DNA from 2 places in the Rhizobium sp. 01N48 genome. Region 2 is predicted to be linked to the other one. Evidence: riboswitches for the same ligand, from Rfam matches in the RefSeq annotation. Region 2 holds a riboswitch; the other holds the start of a gene.
The links. Region 2 has a riboswitch for thiamine pyrophosphate ahead of thiB (thiamine ABC transporter substrate binding subunit). Riboswitches for the same ligand answer to the same signal wherever they lie in the genome.
Positions count from the first base shown of each region.

Region 1: it holds a riboswitch for thiamine pyrophosphate, as region 2 does, so the genes downstream of both, thiM (hydroxyethylthiazole kinase) here and thiB (thiamine ABC transporter substrate binding subunit) in region 2, are expected to answer to the same signal.

Region 1 is NZ_JBFTQT010000002.1:72,414-84,538, reverse strand. It holds gene putA (trifunctional transcriptional regulator/proline dehydrogenase/L-glutamate gamma-semialdehyde dehydrogenase) at 67-3,777, opposite strand; gene AC1DOG_RS04130 (Lrp/AsnC family transcriptional regulator) at 3,898-4,368, shown strand; TPP riboswitch at 4,447-4,542, shown strand; gene thiM (hydroxyethylthiazole kinase) at 4,591-5,394, shown strand; gene thiE (thiamine phosphate synthase) at 5,391-6,026, shown strand; gene thiD (bifunctional hydroxymethylpyrimidine kinase/phosphomethylpyrimidine kinase) at 6,023-6,844, shown strand; gene AC1DOG_RS04110 (3-oxoacyl-ACP reductase) at 6,841-7,605, shown strand; gene AC1DOG_RS04105 (carbohydrate ABC transporter permease) at 7,623-8,471, opposite strand; gene AC1DOG_RS04100 (carbohydrate ABC transporter permease) at 8,464-9,405, opposite strand; gene AC1DOG_RS04095 (extracellular solute-binding protein) at 9,472-10,782, opposite strand; gene AC1DOG_RS04090 (ROK family transcriptional regulator) at 10,993-12,125, shown strand, end outside.
Region 2 is NZ_JBFTQT010000005.1:102,996-115,120, forward strand. It holds gene AC1DOG_RS12275 (M48 family metalloprotease) at 1-826, opposite strand, end outside; gene AC1DOG_RS12280 (thiamine ABC transporter ATP-binding protein) at 1,068-1,784, opposite strand; gene thiP (thiamine/thiamine pyrophosphate ABC transporter permease ThiP) at 1,777-3,426, opposite strand; gene thiB (thiamine ABC transporter substrate binding subunit) at 3,440-4,420, opposite strand; TPP riboswitch at 4,501-4,617, opposite strand; gene AC1DOG_RS12295 (MDR family MFS transporter) at 4,678-6,213, opposite strand; gene AC1DOG_RS12300 (MarR family transcriptional regulator) at 6,330-6,866, shown strand; gene AC1DOG_RS12305 (OmpW/AlkL family protein) at 6,949-7,629, shown strand; gene AC1DOG_RS12310 (thiamine diphosphokinase) at 7,717-8,373, shown strand; gene AC1DOG_RS12315 (ABC-F family ATP-binding cassette domain-containing protein) at 8,377-10,200, shown strand; gene AC1DOG_RS12320 (ester cyclase) at 10,208-10,603, opposite strand; gene AC1DOG_RS12325 (hypothetical protein) at 10,749-11,372, shown strand; gene AC1DOG_RS12330 (ABC transporter ATP-binding protein/permease) at 11,388-12,125, opposite strand, start outside.

The DNA of each region.
Region 1 (12,125 bases), on a different contig from region 2:
GACGTCGCGAGGGCCAGTGCTGCTATTGCTTGTCCGACGCCCTGTCTCGAAGAACGCCGCTGCGTATCAGCCGATCGACATGAGGCTCGCATTGCCGCCGGCGGCAGCGGTGTTGATTGAGGTAGAAACCTCTTCCAGCAGCCAGTTCAGGCAATAGGCTTCGGGATTGCGCTCCAGCTCCGCCGTCGAGGCCGCCTGCGTCAGGAGCAGCGGGCCGGACATGGCCGCGATTTCCTGCTGCATCGAGGCAATGCGCGCGCTGTCGCCTTCGATGAGCGCGCCCGAGAGAATCTCGCTCGTGCTCCTGCCGTTGCCGAAGTGGATACGCTGGGATACGCTCGATGGAAGGCCTTTCAGGCTGTTGCGAAGGCTGTCACTGCATTCGATGAATGCCTTGTTGCCTGTTGCCAGAACCGATGAGATCTGGCGATGCAGGCCGACTTCCGAGACCGGTGCGCAGAAGATGGTGCCGCGCGAGTGCAGCGCGTAGATGTTGCGCTCGCCGACGGGGCCGGTGAGCTCGCTCTCCAGACCAAGCGCCGATTGGCTGCCAAGATTGCGGGCCATCTCGGCCTCGTCATGCAGTTCGCGCTCGTCGAGCCACTTGGCGAAATCCGAAAGCGCGGGATCGCTATAGACCGAGCTGTGCTGAGGCGGGATCGGCGGTGTATTCACCAGGCGGCCGAGATAGAGCGGTCCGCCGGCCTTCGGGCCAGTTCCGGAAAGCCCGCGCCCGCCGAAGGGCTGAACGCCGACCACGGCGCCGATGACGTTGCGGTTGACGTAAACGTTGCCGACCGCGATGCGGGAGGTCACGCGGGCGATCGTCTCGTCGAGGCGCGTGTGCAGGCCGAAGGTCAGGCCATAGCCCGTGGCGTTGATCTCATCGACCAGCCGGTCCAGATCCTGCCGGCGCCAGCGGATGACATGCAGCACCGGCCCGAACACTTCGCGCTTCAGTTCGGCGATGTTGTTGAGCTCCACGATCGTCGGGGCGACGAATGTGCCCTGCTGTGTCTCTGTCGGCAGCTCGATGCGTTCCACCTGGCGGCCAAGCGCCTGCATCGATTTTACGTGGGTCTCGATGATTTCCTTCGCGTCGGCCGTAATGACGGGGCCGATATCGGCGGAGAGGCGATTGGTGTTGGCGATCGTCAGTTCGCGCAGCGCGCCCTTCAGCATCGCCAGCGTGCGGTCGGCGACGTCGTCCTGCAGGCAAAGAATGCGCAGCGCCGAGCAACGCTGGCCGGCGCTGTCGAAGGCCGATGCGATGACATCGCCCACGACCTGTTCGGCAAGCGCCGAGGAATCGACGATCATCGCGTTCTGGCCGCCGGTTTCCGCGATGAGCGGGATCGGCTTACCGTCGGCCGACAGGCGCTTGACGAGTTCGGCCTGGATCAGCCGGGCAACTTCGGTCGAGCCGGTGAACATGACGGCTGCTGTCTCCGGCGCCGCGACAAGGGCCGCACCGACGCTACCTTCGCCCGGAACCAACTGCACGACATCCTTCGGAATGCCCGCCTCATGCAGGATCCTGACGGCCTCGGCGGCAATCAGCGGCGTTTCCTCGGCGGGCTTCGCGAGAACTGGGTTGCCGGCAACGAGGGCGGCCGCGACCTGGCCGCTGAAGATCGCCAGCGGGAAGTTCCATGGGCTGATGCAGACGACGGGCCCCAGCGGCGCGTGTGACGGCCCCAGCGTGCGGCGCGCCTGTTCGGCGTAGTAGCGCAGGAAGTCGATCGCCTCGCGCACTTCGGCAATGGCGTTTTGCACCGACTTTCCGGCTTCGCGGATGATGAGGCCGAGGAGCGTCTCCATGCGCGTCTGCATGATATCGGCCGCGCTGTCGAGCACCGCCGCACGGTCTGCGGGCGAGACGACGGCCCAGGATGCGGCTGCCGCCTTCGCCGCCTGCATTGCTGCTGCGACTTCGAATGGCGTTGCCTCACGAACCTGGCCTACCGCGTCCCTATGATCGGCGGGGTTGAGTACGTCGCGGGCGCCGTTGATGTCGGTCGCTTGGCTGGGCAGCGCGCGCCAGCCCTTGGTGGCGCTTTCGCCCAGCAGATGGGACAGGTGGTTGAGCACCGTTTCGCTGGAGAGATCGAGGCCGGCGGAGTTGACGCGGCTTCCGTAGAGTTCGCCGGGGAGCGAGATCTTGTCGTGCTTCTGGCCGACGATCGGCATCTTCGAGACGATCTCGGCCGGGTCGGCGATCAGTTCGTCGATGGAGACGTTTGGATCGGCGATCCGGTTGACGAAGGAGGAGTTGGCGCCGTTCTCCAGCAGGCGACGCACGAGATAGGCAAGCAGCGTTTCGTGGGTGCCGACGGGTGCGTAGATGCGGCAGGGGCGGTTCAGGTTTTGCCGGCCGACCACCTCGTCATAAAGCGGCTCGCCCATGCCATGCAGGCACTGGAACTCGTATTTGCCGACATAATAATCCGAGCCGGCCATCTGGTAGATGGTTGCCAGCGTTTGAGCGTTGTGGGTCGCGAATTGCGGGAAGACCGCATCGGTCGCCGCCAGAAGCTTCCTGGCGCAGGCGACATAGGAAACGTCGGTGTAGATCTTGCGGGTGAAAACAGGGAAGTCCGCGAGGCCATCGACCTGCGCCCGCTTGATCTCCGCATCCCAGTAGGCGCCCTTGACGAGGCGCACCATGATCCGACGGCCGGCGCGGCGCGCGAGGTCGATGATGAAATCAAGCACGAATGGGCAGCGTTTGCCATAGGCCTGGACGACAAAGCCCATGCCGTTCCAGCCTTCCAGCTCGGGGTCGAGGCAGAGCGCTTCCAGAAGGTCGAGCGACAGTTCGAGGCGGTCGGCCTCCTCGGCGTCGATGTTGAGGCCGATGTCGTAGGACTTGGCGATCAGCGCCAGCGCCTTAACCTTCGGCAGTAACTCGTCCATGACGCGGGCGCTCTGCGTGCGTGCGTAGCGCGGYTYCAGCGCCGAKAGCTTGATCGAGATGCCCGGGCCTTCATAGATGCCGCGCCGATCAGACGCCTTGCCGATGGCGTGGATCGCGGTCTCGTAATCCTTGTAGTAGCGTTTCGCGTCCGCGCCCGTGGTCGCGGCTTCGCCCAGCATGTCGTAGGAGTAGCGGAAGCCGCGCTGCTCGAGCGGCTTTGCCCGCTGCAGCGCCTCGTCGATGGTCTCGCCGGTAACGAACTGCTCGCCCATCATCCGCATCGCCATGTCGACGCCGCGGCGGATCACCGGCTCGCCGCAGCGGGCGATCAATCGGGTCAGAGCCGCAGAAAGGCTGCGATCGGCGACCGTCGATGTCAGCTTGCCTGTCACGACGAGACCCCAGGTCGCGGCGTTGACGAAGAGCGAGCGGCCGCCGCCGAGATGCGCCTTCCAGTCGCCCTCGGAAATCTTGTCGCGGATAAGCGCGTCGCGCGTGGGCGTGTCGGGGATACGCAGCAGCGCCTCGGCCAGGCACATCAGCGCGATGCCCTCCTGGCTGGAGAGCGAATATTCATGCACCAATCCTTCGACGCCAGTTCCCTTGTGCTTGGCGCGCAGGGCCTCGATCAGCTTGCGGGCGGTGTCGGCAGCGGCTTTCCTGACGTGATCGGGGAGGGCGGCTGCTTCAATCAGGCGTGGCACGCAGATCGTCTCCGGCGTGCGGTAGGCAGCCGTGATGGCGCGGCGCAGATCGCTCTGTTCTCGGATCGGAGTGGCGAATCCATCAAAGGGATTTGCAGAGCCGTTGCCCTGCTCTACTGTGACTTCGACTGCTGCCGCGTCGGTGGTGATTGCCATGCTGGGCTCCTGATCCGCTGATGTCGCGAAGTTAGCAGATTTCAAAAAGTCAATTTCACTTGATTTAGAACGTTCTAGTCTTTAGTTCGCTATTCAATATTCATATTGGAGGAAATTATTGTGGCGAGCGCGGGAAATGTCAGGGAAATCGACCAATTCGATCAGCGCATCCTCGACGCGCTCGTCGCCGATGGCAGGATGTCTGTGACCGACCTCGCCAAACGCGTGGGTCTGTCCAACACGCCCTGCCAGGTCAGGCTCAAGCGGCTGATCGAGGATGGCTACATTCTCGGCTTCCGCGCCATCATCGACGTCAACAAGCTCGGCCGCAACCATGTGGCGTTTACCGAGGTGAAACTCTCCGACACCAGGGAGAACGCGCTGAACGCTTTCAACGTTGCCGTCCGTAAGCTGCAGGAGGTGGAGGAGTGCCACATGATCGCCGGCGCATTCGATTATCTCCTGAAGATACGTACGTCCGATATCGCCAATTATCGCCTCGTTCTGGGCGAAAAGATCTCCAGCCTCCCCTTCGTCGCCAACACATCGACCTTCGTTGCGATGGAGGCGATCAAGGAGAACGGCGCCTGATCGGAGGCCGATTGCCAGCTCTGGGCTCCTGTCATTTTAGCGCGTGACAGCGGTCGGCTTCTCTGACAAAACAGGCCCATTGAGAGACAGGGGCGTTTGCCGACGGCAGACTGAGAAGTACCCTTTGAACCTGAACCAGATAATGCTGGCGGAGGGAGTCGCTCGGACCCTTCGGCAGTGCTATCAGGGTCCCCGCGTCTTGCCCCGCCCGAAAGGGGCATGATGAAAGACGACAGATCTCCCGGTTCGATGCTCGATGCCATGCGCGCGCAAAGGCCGCTCGTTCAGTGCATCACCAATTTCGTTGCGATGAACATCGCCGCCAACGTGCTGCTCGCAGCCGGCGGTTCGCCTGCCATGGTGCATGCAGAGGAAGAGGCCGGCGAGTTCGCGGCGATCTCCAGCGCGCTGACTGTTAACATCGGCACGCTCTCGTCGAGTTGGTTGAACGGCATGCGTGCCGCTGCCAGATCGGCGGGCGAAAACGCCAAGCCATGGGTCCTCGACCCTGTCGCCCATTATGCGACTGCCTTTCGCAGACAGGCCGTCGCGGAGCTGCTGGCGCTTCGCCCGACCATCATTCGCGGCAACGCGTCCGAGATCATCGCGCTCGCCGGTGGCGAAAGCCGGGGGCAGGGCGTCGATAGCCGCGACCCCGTGGAGCAGGCGGAAGCTGCCGCCAGCCATATCGCAGACAAGCATCAGGCCGTGGTGGCGGTGACCGGCGAGGTCGATTTCGTCACCGACGGCGCGCGCGCCTGCCGCATCGAGGGCGGCACTTCGCTGATGCCGCAGGTGACGGCGCTCGGTTGTTCGCTGACATGCCTCGTCGGTGCCTTCGCCGCCGCAAGGCCCGGTGCTCCGTTCGAAGCGACGATATCGGCACTCGCCATGTTCGCCGTCGCCGGCGAAGAGGCGGCGCGGGTCACTGACGGACCGGGGTCATTTTCGTGGCGGTTCCTCGATGCCCTAGCGGCGATAGACGGCGCCGCGATCGACAACAATGCGCGGGTGCGGATGCTATGAGCAGGATCGATCTCTCGCTCTATCTCGTCCTCGATCCCGAGCTCTGCGCCGACATCGGCATGGTCGAAACCGCAAGGCGCGCCGTCGCCGGTGGCGCGACGGTCGTGCAGCTTCGCGACAAGCACGCCTCCACCGCGCGCATGATCGAGACCGGCCTTGCTCTGAAGGAGGTGCTTGCCGGGACCGACGCCTTGCTTGTCATCAACGATGATGTCGAGGCGGCCGTCGCGATCGGCGCGGATGGTCTGCATGTCGGCCAGGACGATATGGTCGTGCGCGCCGCACGCGAGCGGGTCGGACGCGACATGATCCTTGGCCTGTCGGTGGAGACCGAGGCGCTCGCGAGGGCTGTCGATCCGGCATTGGTCGACTATGCCGGCATCGGCCCGGTCTTCGCGACGCCGACCAAGCCGGATCACAAACAGCCGATCGGCTTCGACGGCCTTGCACGTCTCGTCGCTGTCTGCCCGGTTCCATCCGTTGCGATCGGCGGGCTGAAGCTGGCGCATGTCGGCGGTGTTTTTGCTGCCGGTGCCGACGGGATCGCCGTCGTCTCGGCGATCTGCGGCACATCAGATCCTCGCGCCGCCGCCCGCGAGCTTTCAGAGGCTATTCAAGGGAGATCACGATGATCCGCAACGTTCTCTCCATCGCCGGATCCGATCCATCGGGCGGCGCGGGCATCCAGGCGGACCTCAAGGCCTTTGCCGCGCGCGGCGTCTATGGCATGGCGGCGCTCACCGCGTTGACAGCGCAGAATACGCAAGGCGTATCCGGCGTTCACCTCGTGCCAGCAGGTTTCGTCGCCGATCAGATCAAGGCCGTGTTTGCCGATGTCCGGGTCGATGCCGTGAAGATCGGCATGATCGCCAATGCTGAAATCGCCGATGCCGTCGCCGGCGTTCTCAAGCTTCATCCCGGCATCCCGATCGTGCTCGATCCCGTCATGGTGGCCAAGGGTGGGGCGAAGCTTCTCGACCCCGCTGCGGTCGATGTGCTTCTGCGCCGGCTGCTGCCGCTTGCGACTCTGCTAACGCCCAATCTGCCTGAGGCAGCCGCGTTGCTCCACACCGATGTGGCCGAGAGCCGCCGGGAGATGGGCGAGCAGGCCGAAGCGCTGCGCGCTTTGGGACCCGCTGCCGTGCTTGTCAAAGGCGGCCATCTCGAGGGCGACCAGAGCCCCGACGTGCTGGCAACGGGAGACGGCCTCGCCTGGTTCGAGGCCGCCAGGATCCCGACAGCAAACACCCATGGCACTGGCTGCACGCTGTCGAGCGCGCTTGCGGCCGAGCTTGCCAAGGGCGCGCCGCTGCCAGATGCGGTGGCCTCCGCAAAAAGCTATCTCGCCAGCGCGGTGGCTGCGGCCGGCACACTTGACGTTGGCTCGGGACATGGCCCGGTCCAGCACTTTCACGAACTTTGGACGACAGCGAAAGGAGACGCGAAATGACAATGCCGATCAGTGAGCAGACGGTGATCGTAACCGGTGCAGCGCGCGGGCTCGGCGCGGCGATCGCCAGGGCTTTTGCCCGCGAGGGCGCGAAGGTGGCGATCAACTATCGCAACAGCTGCGAGCAAGCCGAGGTGCTGGCGAAAAGCCTCGGCGAGCGGACGCATGCTTTTCAGGCCGATATCCGCGACGGCGCGGCCGTGCGCGAACTGGTGGCGGATGTCACGCGCACGCTGGGGGCACCGACGACTGTGGTGCACAATGCGCTCGCCGATTTCAGCTTCAACGGCGATGCACGCCCGAAGCTCGGCGAGCTCAGCTGGGAGGAGATAACCAAGCAGCTTGATACGGCGGTGAAGGGAGCTCTGAACCTCATGCAGGCAACCCGCCCGGCCATGGCCGCTGCCGGCTTCGGGCGCGTTGTCACGATCGGCACCAATCTCTTCCAGAACCCGGTCGTGCCATATCATGACTACACGGCGGCGAAGGGTGCGTTGTTGTCGCTGACCCGCACGGCCGCGGCCGAACTCGGGCCCGACGGCATCACCGTGAACATGGTCTCAGGTGGGCTGCTGCGCACCACCGATGCCAGCGCCGGGACGCCCGAGGCGGTGTTCGATCTTATCGCCGCCAGCACGCCGATGCGCCGTGTGACGACGCCGGAGGAAGCCGCCGACGCCGTGCTGTTCTTCGCCAGCCCCTGGGCGCGGGCGGTTACCGGCCAGAACCTGATTGTTGACGGCGGCCTTGTGTTCGGCTGACGTCTTTTAGTTCAACATCACGACTTGACCGCGCCTGCGGTCAAGCCGGCGATGATGTGCTTCTGCGCCAGGAAGAAGACGATGACGGTCGGCATGATTGTCAGCGTGATGAAAGCGAGCACCAGTTGCCATGCGGTGCCGAATTCGCCGCGATAGACCATGATGCCGAGCGGCCAGGGGTACATCTTCTCCGAGTTCAGCATGATCAGCGGCAGGATGTAGCTGTTCCAGCTGCCGACGAAGGAGATGATGCTGACCGTCGCAATGATCGGTCGAGAAAGCGGAAGGCAGATATGCCAGAAGAAGCGCATGTAGCCGCAGCCATCGACGACGGCCGCCTGGAACAATTCCTCCGGAAGGTTGCGAAAATAGTTCCGGAACAGGAGTATGCTCATGCCGAGCCCGAAGGCCACCTGCGGCAGCACCACGCCCCAGTAGGTGTTGAGCAGCCCGAGATCGCGGATGCGGATGAAGAGCGGCAGAATGGCGGTCGCGGCCGGAAACATCAGCCCGATCAGGAAGTAATTCAGCAGGAAGTCTGCGCCGAAGAAGCGGACATGCGCGAAGGTGAAGGCCGCCATCGCCGATACCGATACGGTAAGGAAAACGGTCAGCGCCGCGATGAGCAGCGAGTTGACCATCTGTCGCCAATAGCGATCGCCGAACAGGATGTCGGTGTAATTTTCGACATGCCACTCCACCGGCAGGCCGAACGGATTGGTGCGCAGGTCGCCCAGATCCTTGAAGCCGCCAAGCGCTGTGGTGACCAGCGGGATCAGGACGATGGCCGATATGATGACCAGCGACGTGTAGAGATAGGCTTTGGTGCCGGCATTGAGCCGGTCGGATGAAACGACGTCAGTCATGGCGCATGAATATCCGTTTGTAGCTGAAGGCGAGCGTTACGCAGATCAGGAAAAGCACGACGCCGACGGCGCTTCCGAGCCCGACCTGCATGCGGGCCACGCCGAAGTTGAAGAGGAAGGTCACCATCGTCTGCGTGGCATTGAACGGACCGCCGCCCGTCAGAGGCATGATGAGGTCGAACAGCTGCAGCGAGCCGACGACGGCGAAGAAGACCGAGAGGCGCACCGTCGATCCAAGCAGCGGCAGGGTGATATAGCGGAACCGCTGCCAGCCGCTGGCACCATCGATTTCGGCGGCCTCCAGCACGCTCTTGTCGAGCGATTGCAGTCCGGCGATGAACAGCATCATGTGGAAGCCGAAGTATTTCCAGACGATCACGCCGAGTACCGCGTACATCGCCAGATCCTTGTCGGCCAGCACATAGGGTGTCTCGACGCCGAGCAGATGAGCGATCGAGGCGAAGAGCCCATAGTCGCCGTCGTAGACGAAGCGCCAGATCAGGCCGGCCGCGACATCAGCGAGCACGTAGGGCAGGAAAAAGATCAGCCGGAACACAACGACACCGGCAATGCGGTGCGCCAGCATCATCGCCAGCCAGATTGCGAGCGGAATCTGGATCGCGATCGAGATCACCATGATCATCGCGTTGTTCTTCAGCGCGGTGAGGAAGGCGCCGTTCTTGAACAGGAGTTCGAAGTTGCGCATGCCGACATATTGCGTCGGCAAGCCATAGCCGTCCCATTTGTAAAGACTGTACCAGGCGGCCTCGCCCATCGGCAGGATCACGAAGATCGAGAACAACAGAAGCGCCGGCGGCAGGAAGAGCAGCAGCACGGGCAGGCGGCCTGCAACGGCCGGATGTTTGCGCCGGGCGGACTGGGTGGCCGGTATGCGCGCGGGTCTGATTGCGGTGGCGGCGCTGACATTGGCCATGGGGACCTCACATTCCAGACATCAAATTGCGGCGCGAGAGCGTGCCTCGCGCCGCGATGGTCTTGATCAGAACTGATCCTGCTCGAAGGCATCCTGGATCTGCTGGGCGCCATCGGTAGGCGTCATCTGTCCGGAGACGATAGCGACCGACACGTCGTTGACGACGCGACCGACCGAGGGGCCGAGATCCTGGTCGAAGAAGTTCTGGTGCCATGTGGAATGTGCCAGCTGTTCGGCCGATTCGTGCAGCAGCGGGTTGGTCACGCCATCCTCTGCGCCGACCGCGACCGGGATGATCATGCCGGCCTTGGCCATGGTGCGCTCGTTCTCGGCATTGGTGAGGTAGGCGAGGAAGTCGAGCGTTTCCGGCGGCGCCTTCTTGGTGACGGCCCAACCGTTCAGGCCGCCCAGCGTGTCGGTGACAGCACCGGCGCCGCCAGTAACGGCGGGGAAGGCGAAGCGGCCGATATTGTCGGGGTTCAGGCCCTTCTTGTCGCCGGCATTGGTGCGCTGGTTGGCCTCGGTGTTCTGGAAGCCGAGGATCATCGCCGCCTTGCCGTCGCCGAAGACGCCGAGCGTCTGCGGCCACGTGGCCCCGAGGTAGCCGGGCTGGAATGGCTCGAGCTTGCCGAGTTCGGCGAGCTGCTCGCCGGCCTTGATCATCGCCGGATCGTTGAAGCCTTCACCCTGGCCATTCTTGGCGGCATCGAAGACCTGCTGGCCGCCGTTGCGCATCACCAGATAGCTCCAGTAGAAGTGGATCGGCCACTTCTCGCCGCCACCGCCTGCGATCGGCACGATGCCGGCGTCCTTGATCTTCTTCACTGCGGCCAGATAGTCGTCCCAGGTCTTGATCGTGGTGGCATCGACGCCGGCCTTCGCGAACAATTCCTTGTTGTAGAAGAAGGATACGGTGCCGACCGCATAAGGGACCGCGCCGATCTTGCCGTCATAGCTCAGGCCCTTGACGGAGGCCGGGTTGTAGGTTTTCACCCACGCGCCATCCTTGGCGTTCATCGCTTCGCTGAGATCGAGCAGGGCGCCAGTCGCGAGCTGCTGTTTCAGGACGCCGCCGCCCCAGCTGTAGAAGAGATCAGGCGCATCGCTGGACTGCAGAAGCGTCGGCAGCTTCGCCTTGAAGGCCTCGTTTTCGAGGAACTGCATCTCCACCTTCGTGCCCGGATGCTCGGCCTCGTAATTCTTGACGATTTGCTGCCAGACGCCGAGATAGGTCGGGTCGATTTCGAGATGCATCCACTTGATTGTCGTGTCGGCAGCGGCAGTGCCGGCGGCAATCAGAAGCGCGAGCGCAGTCGCGGTCGAGCGGGTAAAGGCGCGACTATTGAACAGGGCTTTCGCCCTTTGATGATTGAACATAAGGTCTCCTCCTCAAGGGAAAATCGTCCTCTACAATTTTGTCCCTTATGCGGATTAAATGATCGGCAGCTTTGCCAGAATGTCAACTCCCTTGGCTGCATTTGGCAGATTAGCCTTGACAGAGGGCTGAATCTCCACGCTATTTAATTCGCATTCCGACAAAAATACCGACCTGCTTCGGCGGTCGCCACAAGAGCCGTGCACGAATAGATGAAGACCGCAGACCCGGAATTGATGCGCGCGATCAATCGCCTGAACGTGCTCGACACGGTGCGCCGACATGGGCCGATCGCGCGCGTCGAGATCAGCGAGCGCACGCAGCTGTCGACCACCACGGTGTCGGCCATCACCGCCTCGCTGCTGGATGATGGCCTCATCCTGCCGCGCCACGAAGGCGATATCCGCAACGAAGCGGCGCGCGGCCGGCCACGTGTCATGTTGGAGCTCAATCCGGATGCGGCGCGTGTCGTGGGTGCCAAGATCGCAGCCAGCCGCATGGTCTTCGTCGTCACCGATTTTCGCGGCGACGTGCTCTCGAATCTCACCCTGCCGATCCGGATCGATCGCCAGCCGATCGCGGTTATCGCCGATCTCGTCGAGGATGGCGTGCGGCGTTGCGTCGTCGATGCCGGCCTGTCGCTGGAGGATGTCGATACCGTCTGCCTTAGCCTGCCGGGTGTCATCGAGCATCGAACAGGGCATATCCGCAGCAGCCCCATCTTTCGGGACGTCAATGTCGATTTCGCCGCTGAGATGACGACGCGGCTGAACACCTCGACCATTGTCGAAAGCGACGCGCATGCCATCACGCTGGCGCATCACTGGTTCGGCAAGGCGCGCGATTTGGAAGACATGGTCCTGATCTCGCTGGAACAGACGCTGGGGCTCGGCGTGCTCCATGGCAACCAGCTGTTTCGCGGCGCCGGCGGCCTCAGCCACAATCTCGGCGATCTAGTGCTTGGCATGGGACCGCGCGGCATCGTGCGGCTGTCGAGCCAGGCGGGCGAAAGCGAAATTCTGGGCGAGCAGCCGGCGGGTGGGCGATTTGCCGAGGCGATCCGGCTCGGGCGCGGCATGGCGCATGCGCAGGCCTTGATCAAGGCAGAAGACAACGCGCTGATCAGCGCGGCGATCCGGGCGGGGGAGGCCGTCGGCGTCGCGGTTGCCAATATCGTGACCATCTTCGCGCCGCCGCGCGTCATCCTGGTGGGCTCCAGCCTGGCGCTTGGAGAGCCTTTCCTGGAGAGCCTTCGAAATGCCTACGCGCTGGCCATCCCACCATCGCTCAGGGGCGTCGCGGAACTCGTCTTCGACGATTCCAGCGACGACTTCTGGGCACAGGG
Region 2 (12,125 bases):
GCGCCGAATTCGGGTGGCTCGACAGGAAGTCCAGGCTCTGGTCGGCATCGGGATCGACCGACATGAAGCGGCTGTAGCCGGCCATGGAATCGAGGAAGCGGCTGGCCGCATAGGGATCGTAGCCGGCTTCGCCGAGCATGCGCACGCCGATCACGTCGGCCTGCAATTCCTGCTGGCGCGAGAAGGCGGCAAGGCGCAGCTTGCCGCGCGCCAGCGCCTGCTTGCCGGCAATATCGCTCGACAGCACTTCGGCGACGACGCGGCTGGCGATCACTTCCGCCTCTTCGCGCTTCTGCCGCTCGATACCGTGATTGGCGGTGACGTGGCCCATTTCGTGCGACAGCACGGCGGCCACTTCCGACGCATCATTGGCAAGCGCCAGAAGGCCGCGCGTGACATAGAGATAGCCGCCGGGCAGCGCGAACGCGTTGATCGCCGGCGAATTCAGGATGGTGATGCGGTAGGACTGGCTCGGATTTTCCGACACCGCCGTCAGCGCGCCGGCAATGCGCGCCACCAGCCGCTCGGTCTTGGCGTCCTTGTACTCGCCGCCATAGCTGGCCACGATGCGCGGATGCTCGCGCGCGCCCATGGCGGCACGCGGATCGTTCTTCTGCACCTCGTCGACGATCTGCGGATTGGACGAAGGGCCGACACTGGGCTGATAGGATTGTTCCAGCGCCGACTGACAGCCGTAGAGCGCCACGGTGGAGGCGGACAGGATCGACGCCCGTCGCGCCCAGCGGCACGCTGCGAAGAACACATCACTGGAAGGCGCGGGCAGTTTCCACGTCGTCATGCGGTCCAGTCTGGCTCTCCGAGTCATCGCGCTTCTCGGCCGGCTCGCCGTCATGGCGCCCCGGTCGTCTTCATCAAGGTTCAACAGGCGTACGCCCCCGTTTCCGCAGTGCACAATCGAGGGCCCAAGTCTTTGCTTTAGCTGATTTCCGCATCGGTTGCATAGCGAGACTCTGCCTAAATATGGCGGCTTTATACTTTAGCAAGCCTAACGTGGTTAAGGAGTTCTCTGGGTCGCCGCAAATTATGGCGAAAGTGCCGTTGTCTTGTTAAGATTCGTCGATCCGCAGAAATTGCCGCAGCGCGGAATTGTTCTCCCCCGTCGAAAACCGGTCGATCGGCTCGGCCACCGCCACCCTGCCCTGATCGATGAAAATCGCATAGTCGGCAATCCGCCTGATCTCGTCGGCATCGTGCGACACGATCACAACCGTGTTGCCGCTGTCGCGGTGCATGGCCAGAAGCAACCCCGCCATGTCGCGGCGCAGGCTCGGATCGAGCGCGGCGAAAGGTTCGTCGAGCAGCAGGATGGGGCGCTGACGCACCAGCGCCCGGGCAAACGCCACCCTCTGCCGCTCGCCACCCGAAAGCGTCGCCGGCATCCGCTTTTCGAAGCCTGACAGCCCGACCTTCTCGAGCGCCGAGGTGATGGCGCGCCGATCGGCATCGCTAAGTTTCAGCGCCGGATGGATGCCGAGCCCGATATTGGTGAAGACATCGAGATGCGCAAAGAGATTGTTGTCCTGAAACACCAGCGACACGGGACGCTCGGCCGGATGCTGATGGCCGATATCCTTGCCCTTGAACAGGATCTGCCCTGCATCCGCCGTATCGAAACCGGCCAGCAGATTGAGGAAGGTCGACTTGCCCGCGCCCGATGCGCCGGTGACGCCGATCACGGCGCCCTCGGGCAGCGCGCAATCGAACACGAATGAGTTCTGGCCCAGCCGCAGCGTCACGCCGCGCATCTCGATGGCATCAGTCATGCGATAGCGCCTCCCGCTCCGGTTCATCTGCCACGCCCGAGCCCATCGTGCCCGAAATCGTCAACAGCAGGCAGATCACGCCGAGGATCAGCGCCAGCCCATCCGCATCATTGGTGCGATAGCTGCCGAGACTGGAATAGACCAGCCACGGCAGCGTCACGAAACTATCCGAACCGAATAGCGCCACGGCGCCCAGATCGCCCAAGGACAACGCCGTGGCAAACGACAACGCCGTCAGCACCGGCTTGCGCAGATCCGGCCACGAGATCAGCCTCAGCTTGGCGAGGCCGGAGATGCCGAGGCTGGCGCTCAGTCGCTGCGTGCGGCGCTGGTGGATTGCGTAGGCCGGCTCCAGCACCCTGACGACGAAAGGCATCGCCATCAGCGCATTGATGGCAACGACGAGGACCGGCGCCACGACATTGACGTCACCGACATCACGCGCCGCCAGGAACCATCCGGTGGCGAGAACGATAGGCGGGAAGAGCAGCACAAGCGACGAGGCAGCACCCATGGCCGCAAGGAAGGATCGCGTGCCATGCCGCGCTCTTTTCTCAAGCGAAAGTGTATGGCGCGCACGCACGAGCGGCATCGACAAAGCAAGCGACAGCAGGGCCGACGAGAGCGCCATCACGCCGCTTGTGGCAAGCGCCTGCCAGAAGATCGCTTCGCCGACAAGCTTTACCAGATCGGCGCGCAGGCCGGCGATGATGATGAAGAGCAGCGGCAGGCCGAGGAACAGCACCGCCAGCGCAAGAAGCGCGCGATCGGCGACCCAAGCACCGAGCAGCGTGCCATCCGGCCGCCGGATCGTGCGGCCCGCTGTCAGCCCCGCATCGCCTGATGCCGGCAGCAGCGATAGGATGCCGAGCACCACCGCCGTCAACGCGATCTGCAGCAGGGACAGGCCCACCGCGCGGCCAGGATCGAAATCGAAGCGCAGCGACTGGTAGATCGCCACCTCGATCGTGGTCGCCGCCGGTCCGCCGCCGAGCATCAGCACCAGCGTGAAGCTGGTGGCGCAGAGCATGAAGATCAGCCCGGCCACGCCCGGGATCACCGAGCGCAGCACCGGCCACTCGATGAAGCGGAAGACGGAAACCGGCCGCATGCCGAGACCGCTCGCCACCAGCCAGTATTCGCCCGGCACCCGCTCCAGCGCCGCCAGCATCAGCCGGCAGGCAAGCGGCAGATTGAAGAAAACATGCGCCAGCAGAATGCCCGACAGGCCGTAGATGCTGACGGGTTGGTCGATACCCGCCCATGACAGCATCGTGTTGACGACGCCCTGCCGGCCCCAGATGCCGATCAGTCCGAGCGCGCCGATCAGCACCGGCAGCCCCATCGGCACGGCCATAAGCCGGATGATCCAGATGCGGCCGACAAATCGCGGCTGCCGCGCCAGCGCCCGTGCGACCGGAATGGCCAGCACGACCGACAGCAGCGTCGAAAGTGCTGCCTGCAGAAGCGTGAAGCGCAGAACGCGCAGGATGTATGGATCGGAGAGGATCGCGCCAACAGGCATGCCGTCGGTGGAGATCAGCAGCGACAGCGTCGCGACCGTCACGAAAACGAGGATGGCGGCGAGACTGAGCGCCCCGCCGGCCAGCGCATATCGTCTTTCGGACGGCGCAAGAAGCATCAGTCCATGCTCATCAATTCATGCTCATGGCGGCCAGCCACTCGCCGATCCAGGCCTTGCGGTTCTTGGCGACCTCATCCGAGCTCATCAGGAAGGTCTTCGACGGGTTGACGAGCTTGCCGAAAGCATCCGGCAGCGGCTCCGAGGTCTTGGACACCGGCATCATCCAGTTGTTGGTCGGGATCGTGTCCTGGAAGCCAGGGGTGACCATGAACTTCAGGAAGTCCTGCGCCAGCGCCTTATCCGGCGCGTTCTTCAGGAGACCTGCGACCTCGATCTGGATGTAATGCCCTTCGGAGAAAGCGGCTGCCTGGTAGCGATCCGTGTTTTCCGAAACCATGTGATAGGCGGGCGACGTCGTGTAGGAGAGCACCATCGGCGCCTCGCCCTTGGTGAACAGGCCATAGGCCTCCGACCAGCCGGGCGTCACTGTCAGCACGCGCTTCTTGAGCTTCGCCCAGGCTTCCGGCGCCTTGTCGCCGTAGACCGACTTCACCCAGAGCAGCAGGCCAAGGCCCGGCGTCGAGGTGCGGGGATCCTCGATGACGATCTTCTGCGCGGGATCGCCGTCGACCAGTTCCTTCAGGCTCGCAGGCGGCGTCTTGATCGTCTGCGTGTCGTAGATCACGGCGAAATGGCCGTAGTCATAAGGCACGAAGACATCATCCTTGAAGCCGCCGGGGACCTGCAGCGCGCCGGTGTCGACGCCGCTCGTATCGAACAGGCCGGTGGCCTTGGCTTCGGTGATGAGGTTCGTGTCGAGGCCGAGCACGACATCGGCCTTGGTGCCTGATCCCTCGAGCTTCAGACGCGACAGCAGCGCCACGCCATCCGCGACGCTGACGAAATTGACCGTGCAGCCGCAGGTCTTCTCGAACGCCGCCTTCACCTTCGGGCCGGGACCCCATTCGGAGGTGAAGCTCTCATAGGTGTAGATGGTGAGCGCCTTGTCGGCCGCGAGCGCTGCCGTTGCCGAAAAGCCCGCCAACAGCATGGCAGCGCCGAGCGCATAGGTCTTGAAATGGGTCATGACACCTCTCCTCTAGGTTCATTGAAGGGGAAAAGGGCGGTGCCTGGTGTCACGCGTCTAATCCCTCCGCCGGTGTTAGCCGGATCAGGTTCCGCGGGTTGGCTTCTGCAAGCCTCTCAGCCAAGCATCTGGGAAGATACGAGGCACCCCGTTAGAGCGTCGCAAGGTGTATATCCGTAGCCGGCGTCTGGCAAGTGCGGACGTCGGCCGGGGTTGGTGTGCTATTCGGCGGCCTCGGCGGCGGCTTTCGCGGGCGCAGCACCACCCGTGCGCGGCAATTGCACCGGCTTTAGCATGAGGGCCGCGAGCAGGCCGATGAAGGCAATGAGGCACGAAGTCATGAACAACGGCACGAAGGCGCTGGCATAGGCATCCGCCACCGCCTGGCGCGCGGCCTCCGGCAAAGCCGCCATCATCTTCGGGGTCAGCTGCTCGATATTCTCGACACCGGGGATCGACATACCCGTGCGGCCGAGCTGCGAGCCGATGATGGCCCCGTAGATGGAGATCGCGATCGAGGCCCCGCCCATGCGCGACAGCGTTACCGATCCGGTCGCCGCACCGACATCGCGAGCAGGCGCCGCATTCTGCACGCCGATGATCGGCACCTGCTGCGCGAGACCGATGCCGATGCCGTGCACCGCCATGATCGCGCCGATGATCATAACCGGTGTTCCGGCATGCACCTGCGACAGCAGCGCGAAGGCGACAGTGCCGAAGGAAAGGCTGGCGACGGCGAACGGCTTGTAGCGTCCCGTCGCCGAAATGAACCGCCCGGCCGACAGCGAGCCGCATACGATGCCCCCGGTGAGAAGAATGAAGAGCGCACCGGCCGCCGAGGGCGAAAGACCCGTCGTCGTCTGCAGGAACAGCGCAAAGTAGTTGACCATGCCGATACCGATCGCGCCGCTCATGACCGACATGACCAGCAGCAGGCCGAATGTCGGGTTACGAAACAGCGACAACGGAACGATCGGCTCGGCGGCGCGCCGCTCCACCAGCACCCAGGCGATGGCACAGACGATGCCGAGCGCGATGATCGCAAGATTGCCCGGTGCGACGAGCGAGCCGAAAAGCTGGCTGCCATCGGCGGCAAGCACGATGCAGCTGGTGGTCATCGCCAAGAGTAGCGCGCCGGCATAATCGATCTTGGGGCGGCGGTTCGGCTTGCGATAGGGCAGCATGAAGGCCAGCCCGGCAATCACGATCGCGCCGATCGGTACGTTGACGAGAAAGATCGAGCGCCAGCCGAACAGATCGCTCATAGCGCCGCCGAGGACAGGCCCGATGGCGCCGGATGCCATCAGCACAAGGCTGGAATAGCTCTGGTATTTCGCCCGCTCGCGCGGCTCGAACAGATCGGCGTTGACGGCGAAGATCGACACCATGATGCCGCCGCCCCCGAGCCCCTGCAGCACGCGCGCCGCGATCAGCGTATCCATAGACACCGCCAGACCGCACAGTGTCGATCCGACGGTGAAGATGATGATCGCCGCCATCATCACGTATTTGCGCCCGAAGAGATCACCGAGCTTGCCGTAGAGCGGCATGACGGCGCTGACGGCAAGGAGATAGGCCGAGCCGATCCAGCCGAAGCGCTCGATCTGGCCGAACTCGCCGACGATGGTGGGAAGCGCGGTGGCGACGATCTGATTGTCGAGCGTGGCCATGAAAAGCGCGGCCATCAGGAAAAGAAAGAGAATGAGCCGGCGACGGGGATCCGTGACCAGAGGCTGCACGGCGACTTGCATGTTCATCGGGTGATCTTTCAGGGTTTCGTCGCATTTATGTGCTATCAGCATATAAATGTCAATGTCACATAAATGACAACAGCATGTTTTCTTGCGCGACAGTTCCTGCTATCGTCCCGCACATGAATGACACCGCAGAAGAAACCCGCGAGCCGGACGCCGCGATCGAGGACATCGTGCATATCGGGCAAAGCATGACCCGTATGCGGATGATAACGGGGCGTCGCCTTATCGCCCGCCTCGCCATCGCCAAGGTGGCGCCGGATATCGAGCTCTCGCATCTGGACGTGCTCGATGCCGTCATGCGCGCCTCCGAGCAAGGCGAGGTCACTGTCGGCACCATAGCCGAGGCCATGCGCATCGACCCCTCGCGCGCCAGCCGCATCGTCGCCGATATGGTGGGCAGAAACGTCCTGCAACGCGCCGCCTCGCAGCAGGATGCAAGGCGCATCCTCGTGGAGGTCACGCCTTTCGGCCAGCGGCTCCTGCAGGAACTGAAGGCCCAGAAGCTCGCCATCATCAAGGACGTCATCGCCGATTGGTCGGCGGAAGAGGCGGAAGCCTTCGCCGGGCTGTTCGACAAGTTCATGGGTGGTTTCGAGCGCGTGTTCGCCGTCAAGGACAAGAACCTGCCACCCGCCCCAAGCCTCGGAAAATAAGCGCACGAATTGATCTGAATCAATCTATTGATTGGCGTCATTTCCTAAAGCTCTGCTGGACGTAAAATTCAGGAGAGAATCAGTGAACCCCCGCCATTTCAAACTCAAAGCCATTTTTGCAGCCGCCGCTCTCGCCAGCGCCGCATTTCCGGCTATGTCCGCCGACCTGACCCAGCCGACCGCGGCACAGGAAGCGACACAGAGCCAGAGCCCCTGGATGATCCGCCTGCGCGCGCTCGGCGTCATCACTCAGGATTCCGGCTACGTTGGTGGCGTCGCGGGATCGGATCTCTCCTATTCGGACACCGTCATTCCTGAATTCGACGTCACCTACTTCTTCACCGACAACATCGCCGCCGAACTCATTCTCGGCACGACGTTCGCCAACGTCACCGGCGAAGGCTCGATCGACGGGCTCGGCAAGGTCGGCAAGACCTGGCTGCTGCCGCCGACGGTGACGCTGCAGTATCACTTCAACGACTTCGGCAACTTCCATCCCTACGTCGGCGCCGGCATTAACTACACCATCTTCTACAACGAGAAGGGCAAGAGCGCCCAGAGCCTCGACATCGACAACACCTTTGGCGTCGCGCTCCAGGCCGGCTTCGACTACATGTTCGACGAGCACTGGGGCCTCAACGTCGACGTCAAGAAGATCTTCCTGCGTCCCGACTTCAACGTGAACGTCGGCGGCGCCGACATGACCGGCAAGGCCAAGCTCGATCCCTGGCTGATCGGCGCCGGTGTGACCTACCGGTTCTAAGCCCAGTCTTTCACGCAGAAACGCTTGAGGGCGCGGACAAACCATGTCCGCGCCCTTTCCCTTTTCCTCAGCTTTGCGCTATGGGCAATGCCCATGAGCCAATCCACCTTCACCATCCTGCTCGGCGGCGAGCTGCACATGACGGAGCGCCTTCGCGCCGCCGTATCCGGCAGCCGTTTCATCGCGGCCGATGGTGGCATGCGACATGCGCTGGCGCTCGATGTCAGGCCGGAGCTCTGGGTCGGCGATTTCGATTCCACGCCGGATGATCTGACGGCCGCTTTCTCGGATATTCCCAGAAAGCCCTACCCCGCCGCCAAGGCCGCCACCGATGGCGAGATCGCCGTGTCGGAAGCCATTGCACGCGGCGCGACGCGGCTGATCCTCGTGGGTGCCCTCTCTGGCGACCGCTCCGACCACGCGCTGCAGCACCTGCTCTACGCCGTCAGTCTGGCAGAAACCGGTCTCGATGTGCTCCTGACCTCGGGCACGGAAGAAGCCGTGCCGCTGATCGCCGGCAGCATCACCCTCGACCTGCCGAAGAACAGCCTGTTTTCCGTGCCCGCCTTCAGCGAACTCAACGGCCTCTTCATCGAGAACGCCCGCTACCCGCTCAGCGATTTCCATTTGCCCTTCGGCTCGTCACGCACCATTTCCAATGTCGCGGAAGGCCCCGTGCGCTTCTCGCTTGAAAGCGGCCGCGCCATCGTGCTCGCCCGCCCTTACGATCTTTCCGGAGTCTGATTTTTGGCGCCCCCTATCCTTAAACTCGACGATATCTTCCTGAGCTTCGGCGGCGCGCCGCTTCTGGCCGGCGCTGCCCTGCAGGTGGAGCCCGGCGACAAGATCTGCCTTGTCGGCCGCAACGGCTCCGGCAAGTCGACGCTCCTGAAGATCGCCGCCGGCATGGTGGAAGCCCAGTCCGGCGAGGTGTTCCGCCATCCATCGTCGACCGTGCGCTATCTCGAACAGGCGCCCGATTTCGCCGGCTACAGCACGGTGCAGGCCTATGCGGAAGCGGGCCTCGGGCCGGGAGACGACCCTTACCGCGTCACCTATCTTCTCTCGCATCTCGGCCTTACCGGCGAGGAAGACCCGAAGAACCTCTCGGGCGGCGAAGCGCGCCGCGCGGCTCTTGCCCGCGTTCTCGCGCCAGAGCCCGATATCCTGCTGCTCGACGAGCCGACCAACCATCTCGATCTCCCCACCATCGAATGGCTGGAAGGCGAACTTCAGAAGACCCGCAGCGCGCTGGTGCTGATTTCGCACGACCGTCGTTTCCTCGAGAAGGTCTCGACCGCCACCGTCTGGCTCGATCGCGGCACCTCGCGCCGCCTCGACCGTGGCTTCGCCCATTTCGAGGCCTGGCGCGACCAGGTGCTCGAGGCCGAGGAGATGGAGCAGCACAAGCTCGGCAAGGCAATCGAGCGCGAGGAGCACTGGCTACGCTACGGCGTTACCGCCCGCCGCAAGCGCAACATGCGCCGCCTCGGCGAGCTGCAGACGATGCGCGCCAGCTATCGCGGCCACAAGGGTCCGCAGGGCACCGTGCAGGCCACCGTCTCCGACGCGCAGGAATCCGGCAAGCTCGTCATCGAAGCCGACAAGATCACCAAGACCTATGGCGAGCGCCCGATCGTCACGCCGTTTTCGATCCGCGTTCATCGCGGCGATTGCATCGGCCTCGTCGGCCCGAACGGCGCCGGCAAGACGACGCTTCTGAAGATGCTGACCGGCCAGCTGCCGCCCGATACCGGCATCATCAAGCTCGGCACCAATCTGGAGATCGCAACGCTCGACCAGAAGCGCGAGGATCTGAACCCCGAGGACACGCTGGCGCACTATCTGACCGACGGGCGCGGCGAGAACCTGCTTGTCAACGGCGAGCAGCGCCACGTCACCGGCTACATGAAGGAATTCCTGTTCCAGCCCGAGCAGGCCCGCACGCCGATCAAGAACCTGTCTGGCGGCGAACGCGCCCGCCTGATGCTCGCCCGCATGCTGGCGCGACCATCCAACTTGCTGATCCTCGACGAACCGACCAACGACCTCGACATCGAGACGCTTGACCTGCTGCAGGAAGTCGTCGCCGGCTTCCCGGGCACCGTCATCCTCGTCAGCCACGACCGTGACTTCCTCGACCGCACCGTGACCTCGACGATCGCACCCGCAGTGCCGGATGCGCCCGATGGCCGCTGGATCGAATATGCCGGCGGCTATTCCGACATGCTGGCGCAGCGCAAGGGTGCAGCCGACGAGCGCAAGAAGGCGGAGAAAGCCGAGAAGGCGAAAGCGCAGGATGCGGCCCCTACCGCCGAAGCGCCGAAGGGCAAGGGAAAGCTCTCCTTCAAACAGAAGTTCGCGCTCGAAAACCTGCCCAAGGAAATGGCCAAGGCCGAAGCCGAGATCGCCAAGCGCGAGGAAAAGATGGCCGACCCCAACCTCTTCTCCAAGGACCCAACGACCTTCAACCGCCTGGCCGCCGAAATGGAGAAATTCCGCGACAGCTTGGTGAAGATGGAAGAAGAGTGGCTGGAGCTCGAAATGCTGCGGGAAGAGCTGGAGGGCTGATCGCCCTCTACGCCGCCGAAAGCTGAGCCTCGATCGCCGCCTTGTCGACGATCGACCACACGTTTGCGATCTTGCCCTCCGCAAACTCGTAGAACACGTTTTCGGAAAACGAGATTCGCCTGCCGTTGACGGGCAGGCCAAGGAATGTGCCTTGCGGGCTGATGTCGAAATTCAGCCGGCTGGCGACCGTGGTTTCATCGGCGATCAGAAGCTGGACGTCGAAATGGAGGTCGGGTATCGCGCGAAACTCGGCCTCACGCGCCTGCCGATAGCCGTCCAGGCCAACAACTTGGCCGTTGTAGCGCACATCCTGCCCGACATAGGTGCCGAGGTTTTCCCAATCCTGGGAATTCAAGCAACGGATATAGCCACGGTATAGGTCCGCAAGTCTGGTCTCCGGCATTCAAGCTCTCCCACATTGGCATACCCTGCCAGATAGTTCCCGTCTCCGAGCCGGAAACCCTCACATTTCATTGATTGGCCAGCGCTAAGACCTCGTGCCTAAGCTCCCGAAGGCTCCCGCCCCCGGAGCCAAGAGGAGAAAACCCATGTCTCGCTATCTGATTACCAGCCATGTCGCGGCGCTTGCCGTCGGCATTCTTCTGAGCACGTCGCAGATCACATCGGCGGCCGATGCGCAGCGCGTGCGCGTGCGTGGCGATATCGCCAGCCTCTCCGGCGACACGCTCGTCGTCAAGACCCGCGAGGGCGCCGACCAGACCATTGCGCTGAAGCCGGAATGGAAGGTTGGCGGCATCAAGAAGGCGTCGGTCGAAGACATCAAGCCGGGCGATTTTGTCGGCATCGCCTCGCTGCCCAAGCAGGACGGCGGCGGCGGCGCACTGGAGGTCCTGATCTTTCCGGCAACCATGAAAGGCACCGGCGAAGGCAGCCGCCCCTGGGATTTGAAGCCCAACAGCAGCATGACCAACGCAACCGTCGCCAAGGCGGTCAAATCCGTCGATGGCCACACCGTGACGCTAACCTATCAGGGCAAGGAAAAGACCATCTCGATATCAGACGATACGCCGATCGTGACCTTCACGGCCGCGCAGAAGTCGGACCTGACGCCGGGCGCGCATGTCATCGTCATGGGCGAGAAGGCAACGGACGGAACCGTCTCCGCGGCACAGGTCACGGTCGGCACCAACGGCATCGTTCCGCCGATGTGATCCCGATCTACGCGATCAGAGCGCAGGCGCCGGCGTGTTCGGCGCCTTGTCCGCCACCTTGTTTTCGTCGGGCTTGGCGGCAAGCGCTTCGAGATGCAGCACGCGCGGATGGAACGCCTCGATATAGGCGTCGGAGCGGCCGATGTAGATCATCGTCGCATCCGGCATCGCCTCGAGCACCTTCATCATCGTCGACTGCCATTCGGGCTCCATGCCCTCGAGCACTTCGTCAAAGACCATCCATTGCGGCCGGACCAGCAAGAGCCGTGCGAAACCAATAGCCCGCTGTTCATCGGCGTCGAGCAGCTTGTCCCAGCGCGCGCGCGTATCCAGACGGGCGACGAGATTATGCAGCCCCGCCTTTTCGAGCGCCGCGACCACATCGTCGTTCTTGTAGGTGTCGGCGGCTGCAGGAAACGCCAGTGCTTCGCGCAAGGTGCCACCCGGGATGTATGCCGATTGCGGCACGAACAGCATGTCGTCTGTCGGTGGCAGGCCGATCTTGCCGCTGCCGCAAGGCCACAGTTCCGACATCGCCAGGAACAGCAGCTTGCGATTGACGTTGTGATCGCCGTTGATCATCACCTTCTCGCCGGCCTTGATGGTGACGCTGCCCTCATGCAGGCGGAAGCCGCCGCACTGGTCGATCTCCTCGTCCATCTTGGTAGCGATGGTCACATCCTCGAGCGTCAGCGTGCCCGGCGCGCTGCGCTCATAGGCGATCGTCTCCTTCAGATCGACATCGTCGCCCAT